2 linked regions of the Syntrophobotulus glycolicus DSM 8271 genome follow. The protein of the gene in region 2 interacts with the protein of the main gene of each other region in a pairwise test. Links are inferred from orthologs where the notes say so. Each region holds a gene or a part of one and is shown on either strand. Other genes may lie near its edges.

What was found.
Region 1: the proteins of ndk (region 2) and SGLY_RS09945 interact in binary tests that used the Escherichia coli proteins (3 or more experiments, as listed by UniProt). The link is inferred for Syntrophobotulus glycolicus DSM 8271 from one-to-one orthologs.

What each region holds. Positions count from the first base shown.
Region 1 is NC_015172.1:2,008,345-2,016,912, reverse strand. The notes cover bases 2,635-5,472. They hold SGLY_RS09945 (uracil-DNA glycosylase), read right to left. Parts: upstream 4,475-5,472; coding sequence 3,794-4,474; downstream 2,635-3,793. Other genes in these bases: SGLY_RS09940 (EAL domain-containing protein), read left to right, coding at 4,908-5,472; SGLY_RS09950 (DUF4367 domain-containing protein), read left to right, coding at 2,811-3,737; SGLY_RS09955 (sigma-70 family RNA polymerase sigma factor), read left to right, coding at 2,635-2,808. Also shown: SGLY_RS09970 (putative ABC transporter permease subunit), read left to right, coding at 1-1,027; SGLY_RS09965 (YkvA family protein), read left to right, coding at 1,215-1,670; SGLY_RS09960 (heavy metal-binding domain-containing protein), read left to right, coding at 1,771-2,091; more of SGLY_RS09955, read left to right, coding at 2,263-2,634; more of SGLY_RS09940, read left to right, coding at 5,473-6,755; SGLY_RS09935 (ABC transporter permease), read right to left, coding at 6,750-7,922; SGLY_RS09930 (ABC transporter ATP-binding protein), read right to left, coding at 7,926-8,568. UniProt on the Escherichia coli protein: Excises uracil residues from the DNA which can arise as a result of misincorporation of dUMP residues by DNA polymerase or due to deamination of cytosine.
Region 2 is NC_015172.1:220,240-228,696, forward strand. What follows is about bases 2,131-4,857. They hold ndk (nucleoside-diphosphate kinase), read left to right. Parts: upstream 2,131-3,131; coding sequence 3,132-3,584; downstream 3,585-4,857. Other genes in these bases: ftsH (ATP-dependent zinc metalloprotease FtsH), read left to right, coding at 2,131-3,100; SGLY_RS01075 (DUF881 domain-containing protein), read left to right, coding at 3,636-4,328; SGLY_RS01080 (DUF881 domain-containing protein), read left to right, coding at 4,331-4,857. In the rest of the region: tRNA lysidine(34) synthetase TilS, read left to right, coding at 1-1,058; more of ftsH, read left to right, coding at 1,163-2,130; more of SGLY_RS01080, read left to right, coding at 4,858-5,035; SGLY_RS01085 (formate--tetrahydrofolate ligase), read left to right, coding at 5,157-6,827; folB (dihydroneopterin aldolase), read left to right, coding at 7,798-8,169; folK (2-amino-4-hydroxy-6-hydroxymethyldihydropteridine diphosphokinase), read left to right, coding at 8,166-8,457. UniProt on the Escherichia coli protein: Major role in the synthesis of nucleoside triphosphates other than ATP. The ATP gamma phosphate is transferred to the NDP beta phosphate via a ping-pong mechanism, using a phosphorylated active-site intermediate.

The sequences.
Region 1 (8,568 bases), 1.8 Mb from region 2 along the record:
TCTGTTCTCGATGGCCCTTTTAGAACGGGGGTTCAGGCAGGGATTTATTGCACTTGGACAGGGAGAAGGGGGAAGACGCCGTCAAAAACAGGCCCCGGTCTTAGAAACCCGGAATACTCAGGATAAAGCTCCTGCGAAAATGGCTTTTCTTTATGAAAAAGAAGCGGCGCCAAAAACTTCTTCCTGGCCCGGCATGTGGGCAGTTGCCAAAAAGGATTTGCTTTCCCTCAAACGGGATGCCAGAGAATGGTTTGGCTATCTTCTCCCCCTGATATTTATGGCTTTTTTTATTGCTCAATTTTCCTTTTTTTCCACCAAGGCTAATCTGACCTCTTTGTTATATATCCTCATGATGTATACTGTAATGATGAGCGGCAATCTGGCCCTGCAATCCTTTGGCCGGGAGGGAGAGTCCGACTGGCTGTTAAACAGCGTTCCCCTGGCGGGATGGCCGGTAATCTGGGGGAAATTAATGGCAGCCGTATTGCCTACTCTGGTATTAATGGAAGCCCTGTTAGTGGGGACATCTTTGGCAATCGGGGTTTCGGCCGGAGTGGTTTTTGTCCTGGCGATAGCCGCGGTGCTCCTCAGCTTGGGCTCCAGTGCGATCGGACTTTACTATTCGATCAATAACTGCCGCTTTAACCCGGATAAACCCCAGATGAGGATTTCTCCAGGTGCCTCCCTGATCATGTATTTGATTAATTTTCTTTTTATTCTCCTGTTAGGATTGAGTCTTTGCTATCTTTTCCCCCCTGCAGAGCTCACCTCCATTGCGCTGGTGATTTCACCTCCCGTGTTGGAAGGCAAGTTTTTCTCCACTATCCTTTACGGTCTGTATCTTTTGAGCCGTCCTTTGCTCTGGCTTCCTGTGTTACGAATAGGATTGGGGATTATTTTAACCGGCGGGATCTGGTCGCTCATATTCTTTGGCTTCATGGCGGCTACGGTTCGTGAAAGCAGGAAAGGCTTCCGGGTAGAAATCATGACGAACAATAAAAGAAGCAGAAAAAAAACAACCGATTAGAGCAAGATATCTTTCAAATAAGCGGAAGGGAAGGCCGGAGCGTTTGAATGTTCCGGTACTTCTATTGCCTATCATATATTGATAATATACAATAATATTAGTCAACATATGATTTCGGGTGTTTGATCTGGCAGGATAATCAACGTTTGAACTTTGATTTTAAACGGAAAATGAAAAGAGGGAAATGATGAAGAACAATGAGGATTTTTATCAATCCTTGAGGGGGAAAATCAGGGATTATTTTAAAAGCGAAGAAGGTAAAACAAACAGGTTTGCGGAATATGTCCTGCTTGCCCCCGACTTGTTTCATCTTCTCTGTAAACTGACCGTAGAGCAAGAGGTCAATGTAGAAGACAAGGCGAAATTGGCAGTAGCAATCGCTTATTTTGTTTCACCGGTTGACCTGATCCCGGAAATCCTTCTTGGTCCGGCAGGATATCTTGACGATGTAGCTATTGCGGCTTTTGTTCTCAATTCCATCATCAATAATACTGCTCCGGAAGTGATCAGCCGGCACTGGGCAGGCGAAGGGGATATTTTGATTAAAGTCAAGGAAATCATAAAGATTGCCGATAATATGGTTGGCAAGGGAGTCTGGAATAAGATTAAAGCGATGTTTGCAAATAAAGGAACCAGAAATTGATTTCTAATCCGAAATGCCGATAGGTTTACAATATATTTTTTGTTAATGAAGAATTATCATGTAACTGGAAAACAGGATAAAAATAAAGGAGGATTCTATAATGATCCTGACAACTACCCCGTCTGTTGAGGGACACAAGATTACGGCCTATTTTGGAGTGGTCACCGGAGAAGCCATTATGGGAGCAAATATTGTGCGGGACATCTTTGCCGCAGTAACGGATGTGATCGGAGGCCGTTCCGCAGCTTATGAAGAAAAATTACAGGATGCACGCAATCTGGCGTTGAAAGAGCTGGAGGAACGAGCCGTCCAGCTGGGAGCAAATGCTGTCGTCGGGATTGATCTGGACTACGAAGTGGTGGGCCAAAGCGGAAGCATGCTGATGGTCAGTGCTTCCGGGACGGCTGTGCGGATAGAATAATCCTGTAATTATTAAGAAGAATAGATCAACCCTTTTCCTTTTATAAAAATAGTGAAAAGGGTTTTATTTTTTATGAAAAAATTCTTGATACTCGTGTAATGAAAAGCCAATTTAAACGTATTAACAGATGAACCTTAGCTAAGGAAAAACAAGGAAGGAGTTTTTGGATGGATGGAGCAAATTGCGATAAGTAATGTATTAATCAGTAAGGAAATCAAAGATAAAGGATTCAGCTATATTTTTGAGACCTACTATAAAAGAATTTATAACTATATTTTCTATAGGATCAACGGTAAGGAAGAAGCTGAAGACCTGACCAGCCGGGTTTTTGAGAAGGCAATGCTGAGTATAAAAACATATTCGGACCGGAAATCTCCCTTTGAAGTCTGGTTATTCGCGATAGCCAGAAATGTCATAACTGATTATTTTCGAAGTTTAAAAAAGCAAAAGCTTACGTTAATCAATGATCCTCAAAATCTTATTTCCAGGGAGGAAAATCCCGAAGATCTGGTTGTCAAGGCTGAGACCAATGATGACCTTGCACGATCCTTGAATATCTTAAGCTCAAGAGAAAGGCATCTGATTGCTTTGAAGTTTGGAGGCAACCTCAAAAATAAAGAGATTTCAGAAATACTCGATATTACGGAAAGTAATACAGCCGTAATTTTATACCGGGCAATCCGAAAGTTGAAAAATGAAATGGAAAAGGAGTCTTAATGATGAGAGAGAGAGAATATCTTGAAGAGAATTTCTCAATAGATTTAGAGGCTTATCTCAATGGAACAGAATCAGAAGCCGAAATAAAAGACAGAGAATATGAGGAGATGCTGAAATTTAGTCAAGCTTTAGCCGGCAATGATTTCAGCAAGAGCAGTAATAAAAAAAGTGTTGCCAATAAAGTTCTGAAAAGCTTGAATGAGAAAAGAAGTCATAACAAGCTGTTGAAAAAAGTTTCTGTTAGTGCAGCTTCTTTTGCCATAATATGCGGCATCTTCTCGCAAACAGCCTTCGCAACAGACCTTGTCGATAAAGTAATCAAAGCGATTTCCCTGGGTAATATTACAGTTATACAGTCTGAACCAAGCAATTTAGACAGGACTATTCCGAATGATCTGCAAGGAAAGATTTTTAATCAGGATGGTCAAGCAATCAAAGAATATCCCCAGGATGGAAGCGGAATTTATAATGCCCAAGGTCAAGAAATCACTGGTTTTTCAAATGGAGAAATCGTTACGCGTGAACAAATGTCTGTAAGGAAAGAAGTCATTAAAGATTATTCACAGTTAGCCCGATATCTGTCCTTTGATGTTAAGCTGCCGGCCTATTTGCCGGAAAACTATACATTCGATCGGGCTGAATTGTATAAGGGCGAAAAAGGGAAGATAAGCAAGGATTATGTAGACTTGTTCTTTGTTAATGAGCAGAACGGAAAAGTAATATTTATGCAGCAAAGAGCTTCCAAAGAGGAAACTAAATATACAATAGGCACTGACGGAAAAATAGAGGAAGTAAAAGTCAATGGTGTTAATGCTGTAATAAGCGATGATACCAGTATTGATTGGGAAGCGAATCAGGTGCTGTATAGCATGTCGGGGAAAGGAGATTTTCCTAAAGAAGAACTAATTAAAATAGCGGAATCAATATAAACGTCAGAATGTATAAGGAGTAAGAGCTCAAACCGGGTTCTTACTCCTTTATCTGATTAAACCTGGATATCTTCAATCTGCCAATCGACAGGCTCCTTACCAATGGAAGCCAGAAACTGATTGGCTTTGGAAAACGGTTTGCTGCCGAAGAAGCCGGCGTGAGCAGAAAGGGGACTGGGGTGGGCGGACTTCAATATGTAATGTCTCGGGTCTGTAATTATACTCAATTTGGATTGGGCATTTCTGCCCCACAGGATGAAGACGATAGGATCCTGGCGGTCATTGAGTACGGCAATAACCTTATCTGTGAATTTCCCCCAGCCAATGGTACTGTGGGAGTTAGCCTGACCGGCCCTGACCGTTAAGGTGGCATTCAGAAGCATAACCCCCTGGTCGGCCCATTTTTTCAGGTAGCCGTTATTGGGGATGGGACAGCCTAAATCGCTGTTCAGTTCCTGGAAAATATTAACGAGAGAAGGAGGAGGCTGTACTCCAGGTTTAACAGAGAAACTTAAACCATGCGCCTGATTTGGGCCATGATAAGGGTCCTGTCCCAAGATCACAACTTTGACATTCTGATAAGCGGTATAATGCAAGGCATTGAAAATATCATATTTGTCCGGATAGATTGTCTTTGTCCGATATTCTTCAATCAGAAATTGTCTCAATTTTAAGTAGTAATCTTTATGGAATTCTTCATTAAGCAAATCATGCCAGTCGTTTTTCAATATTTGCATCTCAAATCCTCCATTTCCATTATACTATAAAGGAGAAGAACAAAGAAGAATAGAGCAGAAGGAAGAGAGATAAGTAAAAATCTTAACCTATTGTTTACGATACAATAATATGATCTTAATACGCAATGTGTATATTAGTTTTGGAAATACTGCTAAAACCCAACCTCCTTTGGAAAAAGAACCCTGTTTCTCCCGGGGTTCTTTGTTTTATTGTGCTAAAAGTGAGCTTTTGGTTAATCAACTCAGGTCGAACTGGGTTATCATAAAAATCAGAAAGAGCAAATTGTTTTATCAAAATGAATATTGTATAATGATGGTAAATAAAGATAAAATCATTTAAGATTTATTTGGCAAAGGAGCCTATAGAAAAAGTGAAGCATACTTTTTCTATAGGTTTTTGTTTTCTTGATAAGGATGTGCGGGAGGTGCCCTTATGCAGCCATTATTGAATAAGAACCGAGAAATTTCAAATATACGAGAGATCATAACGAATAAAAGGGTCATCGTTCACTTTCAGCCGGTTGTCTCAGTAAGCAGGAAAATGGTTATTGGAGTAGAGGGGCTGATACGCGGGATAAATACAGGAACGAATGAAATCATCTCTCCCGCTGTTTTGTTTAATGCTGCCTGTGATGAGGGACTTACATTAGAACTGGACAGGATTTGCCGGGAAGAAGTTATTAAAGCGTTTCGTGAATTATATCAAAAAAATCATGATAGATTATTGTTTATCAATGTAGATGCTTCCATATTGGATAAGGTGGAAGGTTCAAATTATTTAAGGAACCAGGTCAATACTTACGAAATAAACCCAAGAAATATTGTGATTGAAATTAATGAAACAAAGGTTCAAGATAATACGGCTTTGAAAAAGTTTACGGACACCTATCGTAAATTAGGTTTTATGGTCGCCATAGACGATGTCGGTACCGGATTTTCAAATATGGATAGGATACTACTCATCAAGCCGGACATGATCAAGATCGATATTTCATTAGTCAGAAATATCAATAATGATTATTACAAACAGGGTGTATTTAAATCCCTGGTAAACCTGGCCAATGAGATTGGGGCCCTGGTTATTGCCGAAGGAGCTGAAACAGAGGAAGAAGCGATCCAGATACTGAGACTTGGCGGGCAAATGATCCAGGGGTACTTCTTTGCAAAGCCACAGGAGATCTACAATGAATCAACTATTTTTTGTAATAACAAAATTGAAATATTAAGCAGAAGCTTTAATCAATACATGAGCAGCAAGATCAGGGACGAAAAACAAAAGAATAAGAATCTGAATTTGATCGTTAACAAATCAATTAAAGAGCTTGTTCCAGTGTCTTGTCAGGAGTTTGATCATAGACTTCTTAAAATTATCTGGGCCAATAAGGTGATTGAATGTGCGTACATCCTTGACGAATACGGAATTCAGATTAGTAATACGATTCGTTTTTATGATAAGAATAAAGTGAAAGATGACCTGATCTTTTATTCGGCAATGATTGGAACAGATCATTCCATGGAAAAATACTATTATCCACTGACAGGGGCAGGATTGAAAAAATATATTACGGAACCTTATGTTTCTTTGGCTACGGGCAATCTCTGTATAACAATTTCTAAAGTTTTTACGAATATGGAAAACAAAAAATATATATTATGTATGGATTTTAACACGAACACTCATCCTTATGATCTCGACTTGATGAAGGATATGACCAGGTCTGACTTGATTTTTAGTATTAACGGAAAATCAATCACGGAGATTAATAGAATAGTAAATAAAATGAACGAGGAAATGCTTAAAGACAGTCTGACAAACACCTATAACAGACGTTATATAGAAGAAAGACTTCTTGTTGATATTTTCAATGCTTCAAATCAAAACGAACCAATATCGGTTATCTTGGCTGATATCGATTATTTTAAAAAAATTAATGATACTTATGGACACTTAGCCGGAGATCATGTACTAAGAGAATTCGCCAAGATCATCAAACAACATATTAGAAAAAATACTGATTGGATTGCCAGATACGGGGGGGAAGAATTTTTAATCGTCCTTTCGGATTCTAATGAGAATATCGCTTATAGAGTCGCTGAAAAAGTCAGACAAGCTGTTGAAAAAGCCAGGATACGATACAATAATAAGAATATCTGTATTACAGCAAGTTTCGGCACATATACTTTAAATTCTGAAAAAATGACTTATGAACAATTGATTGACAATGCGGATAAAAATCTTTATAGAGCTAAAAACAGTGGGAGAAACAAGACGGTATCATAAGCTCCTTAAGGCATCAATTGGATTTAATCTGCTTGCTTTTCGGGCCGGCATATACCCAAAGATAATACCAACAGCCGCTGAAAAGCCCACTGCCAGGGAGATAGTGGCAGGGGAGAGGGTAAAGTCTATTCCGATTAAAACTGTGGCAAAATAAGCAATCAGGGCACCAAAAATTAAACCTGCGAGTCCGCCAAAAACCGAAAGAAAGATTGCTTCAATAATAAACTGCAGCTGAATCCGGTTGGGGGTTGCGCCTAAGGCCTTACGCAAACCGATCTCCGTTGTCCGTTCTGTGATTGAAACAAGCATCATGTTCATGATACCAATACCGCCGACGACTAGGGAAATGGCGGCAATCCCGGCCAATAGGAGGGACATCATCGCCATCATGGATTGAAAGGATTGAATAATATCTCCCATATTAAATATTGTGTAGGCCTGATCTTTATAGTTAAAAGCCGGATTAAGTACTCCTTTTAGGTCAAGTACAGTTTGATCGGCAAGATTGGTATCAATTAAAAATACATCGAGATTGGTGATGTTTTTGACCCCCAGGGTGCTCAGGGCGGTAGTATAAGGGATAATGACCAGATCATTGGTTGAGTTCATACTGAATCCGCTTGAGGCCGCCAGTGTTCCGATAATCGTATAATCAAGCCCATTAATCGTCAGATTTTTGTCCAAAGGATTGGCCCCATAAAAAAGCTCTTGAACAATATTGCTGCCGAGGATTACAACCCGGTTTTTATTTTCCAAATCCAAAATATTGATTGGCCTGCCGGAGTTCAGCAGCTTTGTATCGGTTTTAAAATAGACCTCGTTTTTACCTTGAACTGTGACGTGATCAAGTACGGTTTGATGATATTCAATAGCGGTTTTCCCGGAAATCGAAGGAGAAATACCGCTGATATTTTCGATAAGAGAAAGGTTGGCAATATCATCCTGGCTAAGGCCTTGTTTAAGCGGAGTACCGGTTGCCGTAATGATGATCTTATTGGCTCCCAGCTCGGTTACCTGATTGCCGATACTATCGGTGGCGCCTTTCACTATAGTAATCAGAGCAATAATTGAGGCTACGCCAATCACGATTCCGAGCATGGTGAGAAAGGAACGAAGTTTATTGTGAATAATATTTACCCAGGACATTTTAATACTTTCCCACAGCATAAATCATTCCTCCCACTCAGTCAGGTATCCGTCCAAAATATGAACCACTCTTGTGGCATGACGGGCAATATTGCTGTCATGGGTAATCATAATAATTGTACGCCCATCGTGGTTTAACTCTTCAAAAAGCGCCATGACCTGTTCACCGGTTTTTTGATCCAAAGCCCCGGTTGGTTCGTCGGCAAGGACAATTGAAGGCCCAGTGACCAAAGCCCGGGCAATCGCTACCCGTTGCTGCTGACCGCCGGATAACTGATTAGGCAAATGATGTGTCTTTTCGGCAAGTCCGACCCGTTCCAAAATTTGCTTGACCAATCTCTTGCGTTCTGAAGCGGGCAGTCCTTTGTAAATTAAGGGAAGCTCCACATTTTCCAATGCTGTCAGACGGGGCAGCAACTGAAAGCTTTGAAAGACAAAACCTATTTCTTTATTGCGAACCCGGGCAAGTTCAATTTCATCAAGATCATCAATGTTATTCCCGGCAAGAACGTATATTCCCTTGGTTGGGATATCAAGACAGCCGATAATATTCATTAATGTCGATTTTCCTGAACCTGAAGGACCGAGAACGGACAAAAATTCGCCATGACAAATGGTTAGATTGATATCATGCAGGACTTCCAGTTCTTCTTCGCCCATATAGTAG
Region 2 (8,457 bases):
CAACGGCCCATCATTTGGGTGATCAGGCAGAAACACTTTTATACAGGCTGCTTAGAGGGAGCGGAACATCAGGTCTGGGGGGGATATACCCTTCAGCAGGAGAGATCATCAGACCTTTGCTGACGGTAAGCAAACAAGAAATCTTGGCATACTGTGAAGCGGAGGGTCTTTCTTTTGCTTTGGATCAAAGCAATTTTGAGCCGGTTTATGTCCGGAATAAAATCAGGCTGGAATTATTGCCGATACTGAAAAAAAACTACAACAGCAGAATAGAGGAAGCATTGGGCAGGACCGCGGAGCTTTTGCGTTGGGACGAAGAATATATCCAGACTCAGGTTGTTGCACTCTGGAGCAGGTATTGCCTGGAGGAAGATGGGAGGAGGATTGTATTTTCTCGTGAAGCGTGGCAAGAGCCGAATGCGGTATTATCCAGGCTGCTCCGCCTGGCGGCGGAAAAGATCAATGGTGATCCGCGGGGATTGGAGTTTAAGTTGATCAAAACCTTAATGGAAGAAGGATGGCAACAGGACTGGCAGCAGGATCTTCCCGGGATAAAGGTCTGCGGAATGAAGGAAGGCCTGGTTTTTTTGCGCAGGGAGATAAAAAGTGAAGAAAAAGATCATAATAAAAAAGAGAACATTCCGGCAGAGAGAGAGAGGCAAAAGCATGAAGTGCAATTGGAGAAAAACAGGTGGAACAGCAGTAACGAATTAGGGATAAAGGTGCTGCTGTCCCAGGAGTCAAAGACAGATCAACAATGTTTGTCGACAGTTCTCAGCGGCAATGCATTAGAGAGACTGGAGGTTCCTTTGGTATGCAGGGCGCGTAAAAACGGAGACAGAATGTTTTGGCGGGGGATCGGCCATAAAGCAATCAAAAAAGTCTTTCAGGAGCATGGCATTACAGGTGAAGAACGCAGAAAAATCCCCCTGATTGCTGTCGGATCTCTTGTTATCTGGATACCCGGAGTGTGTCGCAGTGACAGTCTGCTTCCCCAAAATGAGGACGAGGAGAAGTGGTTTTGTCTTATCCGGCACATCCCCCGGAGCCTACTTTGAATTGATTGTAAAATAATTTTCGGCATGATATAATACTAATATTGTTTAAAAGGCAGAAGTTTATGTGGATAGTTGTTTTCCGTTAGAGAGGAGGATCTGCGGAATTGAAAATATTTAAAAATGTAGCCATTTATGTTTTTATTCTTTTGCTTGCGGTTTTACTGTTAAAAGTCGTCAATCCTCCCGCCGAAACCAGTGCCAAACTGGATTATAGCGGGTTTAAAAAAGCGGTAAGCGAGAATAAGGTAAGCAATGTTTCCATAGTAGTCACCGACCTGACGTATAAATACACCGTGACGATGACGGATGGGACAAAAAATGAGGTATCCGGTCCGAAAAATGACCAGAAGCTCATTGATGATCTGGCAGTCCTGAATGTTCCTTCAACCTATGAAGAGCCGCAGGGAGCACCCTGGTGGTTTTCCGCTCTGCCTACTTTACTCATGCTGGTGTTTATCTTTGGCTTGGTTTTCTATATGATGCAGCAAACTCAGGGCGGTGGCAGCAAGGTTATGCAGTTTGGCAAAAGCCGGGCCAGGTTAGTGACCGAAGACAAAAAAACAACATTCAAAGATGTCGCCGGAGCGGATGAAGTAAAAGAAGAATTGGAAGAAATCGTTGATTTCTTAAAATCTCCCCGTAAGTTTAATGAAATAGGGGCGAAGATTCCGAAAGGAGTTCTCCTATTCGGCCCTCCGGGAACAGGAAAAACCCTTCTGGCTAAAGCGGTATCCGGTGAGGCCGGGGTTCCTTTCTTTAGCATCAGTGGTTCCGATTTCGTGGAAATGTTTGTCGGGGTAGGGGCTTCCCGTGTCCGAGACTTGTTTGAGCAGGCCAAAAAGAGTGCTCCATGTATTGTCTTTATTGATGAAATTGACGCGGTTGGCAGACAACGTGGAGCGGGACTCGGCGGTGGACATGACGAGCGCGAGCAAACCTTGAATCAGCTTCTGGTTGAAATGGACGGGTTTAACGGGAATGAAGGAATTATTATCGTTGCGGCGACGAACAGACCGGATATCCTGGACCCGGCCCTTTTAAGACCCGGGCGTTTTGACAGGCAGATTGTTGTCAGTGTGCCAGACGTCAAAGGCAGAGAAGAAATTCTGGCAGTCCATGCCAAAGGGAAGCCTTTGGCCGGTGATGTTGATCTGAGTGTATTGGCCCGCAGGACACCAGGGTTCACCGGGGCGGACCTGGCCAATCTGTTTAATGAAGCGGCGCTGTTGACAGCGAGGCGGAACGAAAAAGCTGTCTCCATGAAGGCTTTGGAAGATTCTATTGAACGGGTGATTGCCGGTCCTGAGAAAAAAAGCCGGGTGATCAGTGAGTATGAAAAAAAACTGGTTTCTTATCACGAAGCGGGCCATGCCCTGCTCGGGGAATATTTGCCCCATACTGATCCTTTGCACAAGGTGTCGATCATTCCACGGGGCCGGGCCGGCGGATACACTTTGCTTTTGCCGAAAGAAGACCGCAATTATATGACAAAGTCCCAGCTTTTGGACCAGGTGACAATGTTGCTCGGAGGCCGGGTTGCTGAAGCTTTGGTGCTTCATGAAATCAGTACAGGAGCATCAAATGACCTGGAAAGAGCAACCGGGACGGTAAGAAAAATGATTACCGAGTTAGGGATGTCGGATGAACTGGGTCCTGTAACATTTGGTCATAAAGAGGAACAGGTGTTTTTGGGAAGGGATATCGCAAGGGACCGCAACTATAGTGAGGCCGTAGCCCAGGCTATTGATAACGAAGTCCGCAGAATGATTGATGAGTGTTATCAAAAGGCTCAGGATATTATCAATGAGAAGATGGATATTCTCCATGCAATTGCCCAGGCGCTCATGGAAAATGAAACATTGGAAGCACCTGAGTTTCAGAAAATCGTTTCACGCTTTGATTCAAGCAATCTGAAGGAAAGAAGAATGGAAAAGATTGAGGAACACAGTCCTGAAGAAGGTACCGGTGCTTCCGGAAACGGCAATGAGGAGAATAAAGTGGTTGAAGGTAAAATAAGCGGTTTTCCGGAAGTGGAAATATAAATCATAAACTATACAAAAGGAAGGTTATGGCATGTCGGAAAGGACTTTTCTATTATTGAAACCTGATGCGATACAAAGAGGTTTGATCGGAGAAATTATTTCCCGGTTTGAAAAAAAAGGACTGAAATTAGCAGGGCTTAAGCTGCTGAGTGTCAGCAGAGAATTGGCTGAAGAACATTACGCGGAGCACAAAGGAAAAGGTTTTTTTGAACCGACTGTAAGCTATATTATGTCTGCTCCTGTTGTTGCCATGGTTTGGGAAGGCCCGGAAGCGGTTGCATTGTGCCGAACGATGATGGGGGCGACCAATCCGAAGAATGCTGATCCCGGTTCAATCAGGGGCAGCTATGCGGTAGATATCAGCCGCAATATCATCCATGGATCGGATTCTGTTGAAAGTGCCGTTCGAGAGATTGCTTTATATTTTAAATCTGAAGAAATTTTGGACTATGCAAAAGCTGGGGAAGAATGGCTGAGTGAGTGAAAGCAGAGACACCCGAAAGGGTGTCTTTTTTAATAAACAGGAGTGGTTGAAATGCGGTTAAAGAACAATACCGGGTTGAAAATTATTTCCATCGTAGCATTGCTCACGGGGCTTTTTTTATCTTTAGTGATCAAAGTTTATTATCAGCAGCAGGATAAGAACACTGCGCAAGAAGCCGCAATCCCAAGCTTAATGCAGCTTGAGATTGAAAACGAACAGTTGGCCAAAGAAAATCAAAAACTGACCGAACAATTACACAAGATTGAGTCCGGTCAAAACACCCGGCAGTGGGATGACGCCATGATGAATGCCGGGCTTGTAGCGCTTAAAGGGCCGGGGATAAAGATTACTTTGGATGACGCCAAAAACCAGTCTGATCCTCAGGGATTCAATGTTATTCATGAAGAATACCTGCGAGAACTGATTAACATCCTTTGGAACGGCGGAGCGGAGGCGATCGCGGTGAATGACCAGCGCGTGACCTCTCATACGGAGATCTTCTGCAGCGGTTCATATATTCAGATCAACGGCACCAGGCAAATGCCGCCTTATATCATTACAGCCATAGGAAACCAGAGCAATTTGCAGTCCGCCCTCAATTTCTATGGCTGGGACAAATTGGGTGAGTATCAGCAGCAGTATGGGATTACGAGAAAATTAGATGTGCCCCCCGTAGAAGCGGTAACCGTCCCTGCCGGAATACTCTATAGATATCAGTTTGCTCAAGCGGCAAAGGAGTCTTGATGATGTGGAATAAAAGAATTTTGCCTGCAATTACAATTGCGGCTTTACTGATCGGATTTTTGATTTCCTTGCAATTCCAGACGCATAAAAAAGCGACAAGGGCGGAACAATTGCAGAACGACAGAATGGCCCAGGCGAGAACAGTTGTTGATCAGCTAAAGGAAAGAAACCAAGATCTCCAGTCAGAATATAAAACATTAACAGCTGAGATAGAAAAGCTCAGCACAAAGGAACAAAATAGCGGGGCTGCGGTCACCCAGCTGGACCAGTATAAGAAAATGGATGGGACTGAAGCGGTCAAAGGACCGGGAATTAAAATGACCATTCTGGATAGTGGTCCGGATGTTAAAGTTCTTGCGCCCATCCTTCCGGAAGATCTAAAAAAGATTGTAAATACCCTGCGTCTTGCCGGAGCAGAAGCGATAGCGATTAATGGACAAAGGATAGTCGGGACAACGTCGATTGTTTCAAGCGGCCCTTCCAATATCGTGATCAACCAGGTGCCGATCAGCAAAATCCGGGGATCTTCTTATGAAGTCTTAGCAATCGGAGATCCCGGTAATCTTACCGATTATTTGGACAAAATGATTGCGCAGGCCTTAAAAGAAGACGGGATAAAAGTTGATATCATAAAAAACCAGAGCATTACAATTCCTTCCTATAAAAGGGGATATGAGTTTAAGCTTTCGCAAAGGCTTGATGGATAAAGCGGGATAAGCATGAAGAGGGAATTTCTTACAGGAAGAATAAAGCATCTTGTTATATAATATAAAAAGCTTGGCTTGAACAGATTTTGTTCATCGCATACTTGAAAAGGAGCTGACCTTGATGAAAACTGACATTGAGATAGCCCAGGGAGCGAAAATGAAACCAATCAATGAGATAGCTTCTGTGATTGGGCTGAATGAAGATGACTTGGAATATTACGGAAAAACCAAGGCGAAAATCAGTCTGGATGTATGGAAGAGAGTAAAGGATAATCCTGATGGAAAGCTGATTCTTGTAACGGCCATTAACCCAACACCGGCAGGGGAAGGAAAGACGACGACAACTGTTGGGTTGGGACAAGCCATGGCCCAAATAGGCAAGAAAGCGATGATTGCCTTAAGAGAGCCTTCTTTGGGTCCCTGTTTTGGAATCAAAGGGGGGGCGGCAGGCGGGGGGTATTCCCAGGCTGTTCCGATGGAAGATATTAATCTGCATTTTACAGGGGATTTTCATGCCATTACCTCCGCCCATAATCTCCTTGCTGCGATGCTGGACAATTCTATTCAGCAGGGTAATCTCCTGAATATTGATCCCCGTCAGGTTGTCTTCCGCAGAGTCATGGACATGAACGACCGTTCTTTACGGAACATCGTACTGGGACTCGGTGGCAGGATGGACGGTATTCCCCGCCAGGGCGGTTTTGACATTACGGTTGCTTCGGAAATTATGGCCATTCTCTGCCTGTCAGAAGACCTGATGGATTTGAAGGAAAGGTTTGCTAAAATTGTTGTAGCCTATACGTATGACGGCAATCCTGTAACAGCCGGGCAGCTGGGAGCTGAAGGCGCAATGGCGATGTTGATGAAGGATGCCATAAAACCCAACCTGGTCCAAACTCTGGAAAACACGCCGGTGTTTATTCACGGGGGACCGTTTGCCAATATTGCTCATGGCTGTAACAGTGTTGTGGCAACAAAATTAGGTCTTAAGCTGACAGACTACCTCATTACGGAAGCCGGTTTCGGTGCCGATCTGGGGGCTGAAAAATTCTTTGACCTGAAGTGCCGGTTTGCAGGCCTCACGCCTGCCCTGACCGTGATTGTCGCTACAGTCAGAGCCTTAAAAATGAATGGCGGAGTAACCAAAGATAATCTGGGCGCGGAAAATCTGGACGCGCTAGCCAAAGGGATCGTTAATCTGGAAAAGCACATTGAAAATGTGGGTAAGTTCGGAGTGCCTGTCGTAGTCGCCATTAACCGCTTCCCTACCGATACAGAGGCTGAATTGCAGTTTATCAGGGAGCGTTGTGCCAAACAGGGAGTTGAGGTTGCCTTATCCGAAGTATTCACCAAAGGCGGCGAAGGCGGAATTGAACTTGCTGAGACCGTTCTCCGGACGATGGAGAAGACAGAGTCTAAATTTAAAGTGCTCTATGACGATCAAGATTCTATTCCATTAAAAATAGAAAAAATATGCCAAGAAGTTTACGGAGCAGATGGAGTATCGTTTACTAAGGAAGCTGAAACTGCCATAAAGAAATATATAGATTTAGGCTATGGCTCTTTGCCGGTTTGTATGGCTAAAACCCAGTATTCTCTGACAGACGACCCGACTAAGCTGGGGAGACCCGCAGGCTTTACAATAACGGTCAGGGAGGTCAGGCTGGCCGCCGGAGCAGGATTTTTAGTGGCCATCACAGGAGCGATGATGACGATGCCGGGATTACCGAAGAGACCGGCCGCTATGAATATGGATATTGATGCCGAAGGAAAAATTACAGGGCTGTTTTAATGGCATAGGAAAAGCAGGCAGAACCAAAACAAGCAAAACTCAACTAAGCCGGAGATTTTTCTCCGGCTTTTTGGACAGACTCCCGCTAAGGAGGGAACGCATGAAGAGCGAAGATCATGTAAAAAGCCCGGAACCGGTTAAAGGGACGATCATCAATTGCCGCGGGCAGCATCTTCTGTTAGGAAATAAAACGTTAATCATGGGAATCCTTAATCTGACTCCGGATTCCTTTTCCGATGGAGGCCGTTTTTCTAAACTGGAGCCGGCCCTGGCCCAAGCCCAAAAGCTGATTGAAGAAGGAGCTGATATTTTAGATATCGGCGGAGAATCAACCAGACCCGGCCATACGGAGATCAGTGCGCTGGAAGAGTGGCAGAGGCTGGAACCGGTTATCAGGCATCTGAGTGTGCATAGCCCTGTTCCCCTTTCGGTGGATACCCAGAAGGCGGAAGTGGCAATGAAAGCGCTTGAGGCCGGGGCTCATATCATCAATGATATCTGGGGGCTGCAGAAGGATCCCGGAATGGCAGAGGTTGCGGCTTATTTTGCTGCACCGGTGATTATCATGCATAATAAGGAAGAGGCGGCTTACAAAGACCTGTGGAGTGAGATGCAGGATTTTTTTCACAAAAGCATCGAGATTGCGCTAAAGAACGGGATACAGGAAGAGCAAATTATTCTTGATCCGGGGATTGGCTTCGGCAAAACGCCCGCGCATAATCTTGAAATATTAAGTCGGCTGGATGAATTGAAAAACCTGGGCAGGCCGGTTTTATTAGGGGCATCCCGTAAATCGATAATCGGAAAGACTTTGGGCTTGCCGGTAGAAGAAAGATTGGAACCGACGATTGCGATCAGTGTTCTCGGGGCAGCAGCCGGAATAGATATTCTTCGGGTACATGATGTCAGAGAAAATAAAAAAGCGGTAATGATGGCAGATGAAATTATACGAAGAAAAGGAGATGCGGTCATGAAGGAGAATAATGTCATCCATCTCCGGGGAATGGAGTTCTACGGATACCATGGAGTGATGCCTGAAGAAAAGATCACAGGCCAAAGGTTCATTGTCGATATGGATATCTATCCTGATGTGCCGCTGATCAGCGGCTCAGACAACATCGAATTTACAGTTGATTATGCAGAAGTATATGGGGTAATCAAAAGGTGTGTTGAGGAAGAAAAATATAATCTTTTGGAAACATTGGCTGAGCAGATTGTTAAGGAAGTCATGAAGCGTTTTTCCTGTACAAAAATAAGAGTAGAGGTCCATAAGCCGAATGCCCCTATACCGGGTATGATCAGAGATATTTCTGTAGAGCTTAAGCGGGAAAGAAAGCAATGAGAGCTTTTTTGGGATTGGGGAGCAATTTGGGAGATCGAAGAAGCTATCTGAAAAAAGCAGTGAGAATGCTTAAAGAACGGTCCGGGATCACAATGATTCAGGAATCCGGAGTTTATGAAAGCGAACCATGGGGTGAACTGGGACAGAATAAATTTCTCAACCAGGTGATTGAGATCGAAACAAGCAGCCGCCCGGAGGAACTTTTAAGTCAATGCCAGAAAATAGAAGCGGCTTTAGGCAGGGAAAGATCTGTGCATTGGGGACCCAGAACCATCGATATTGATCTAT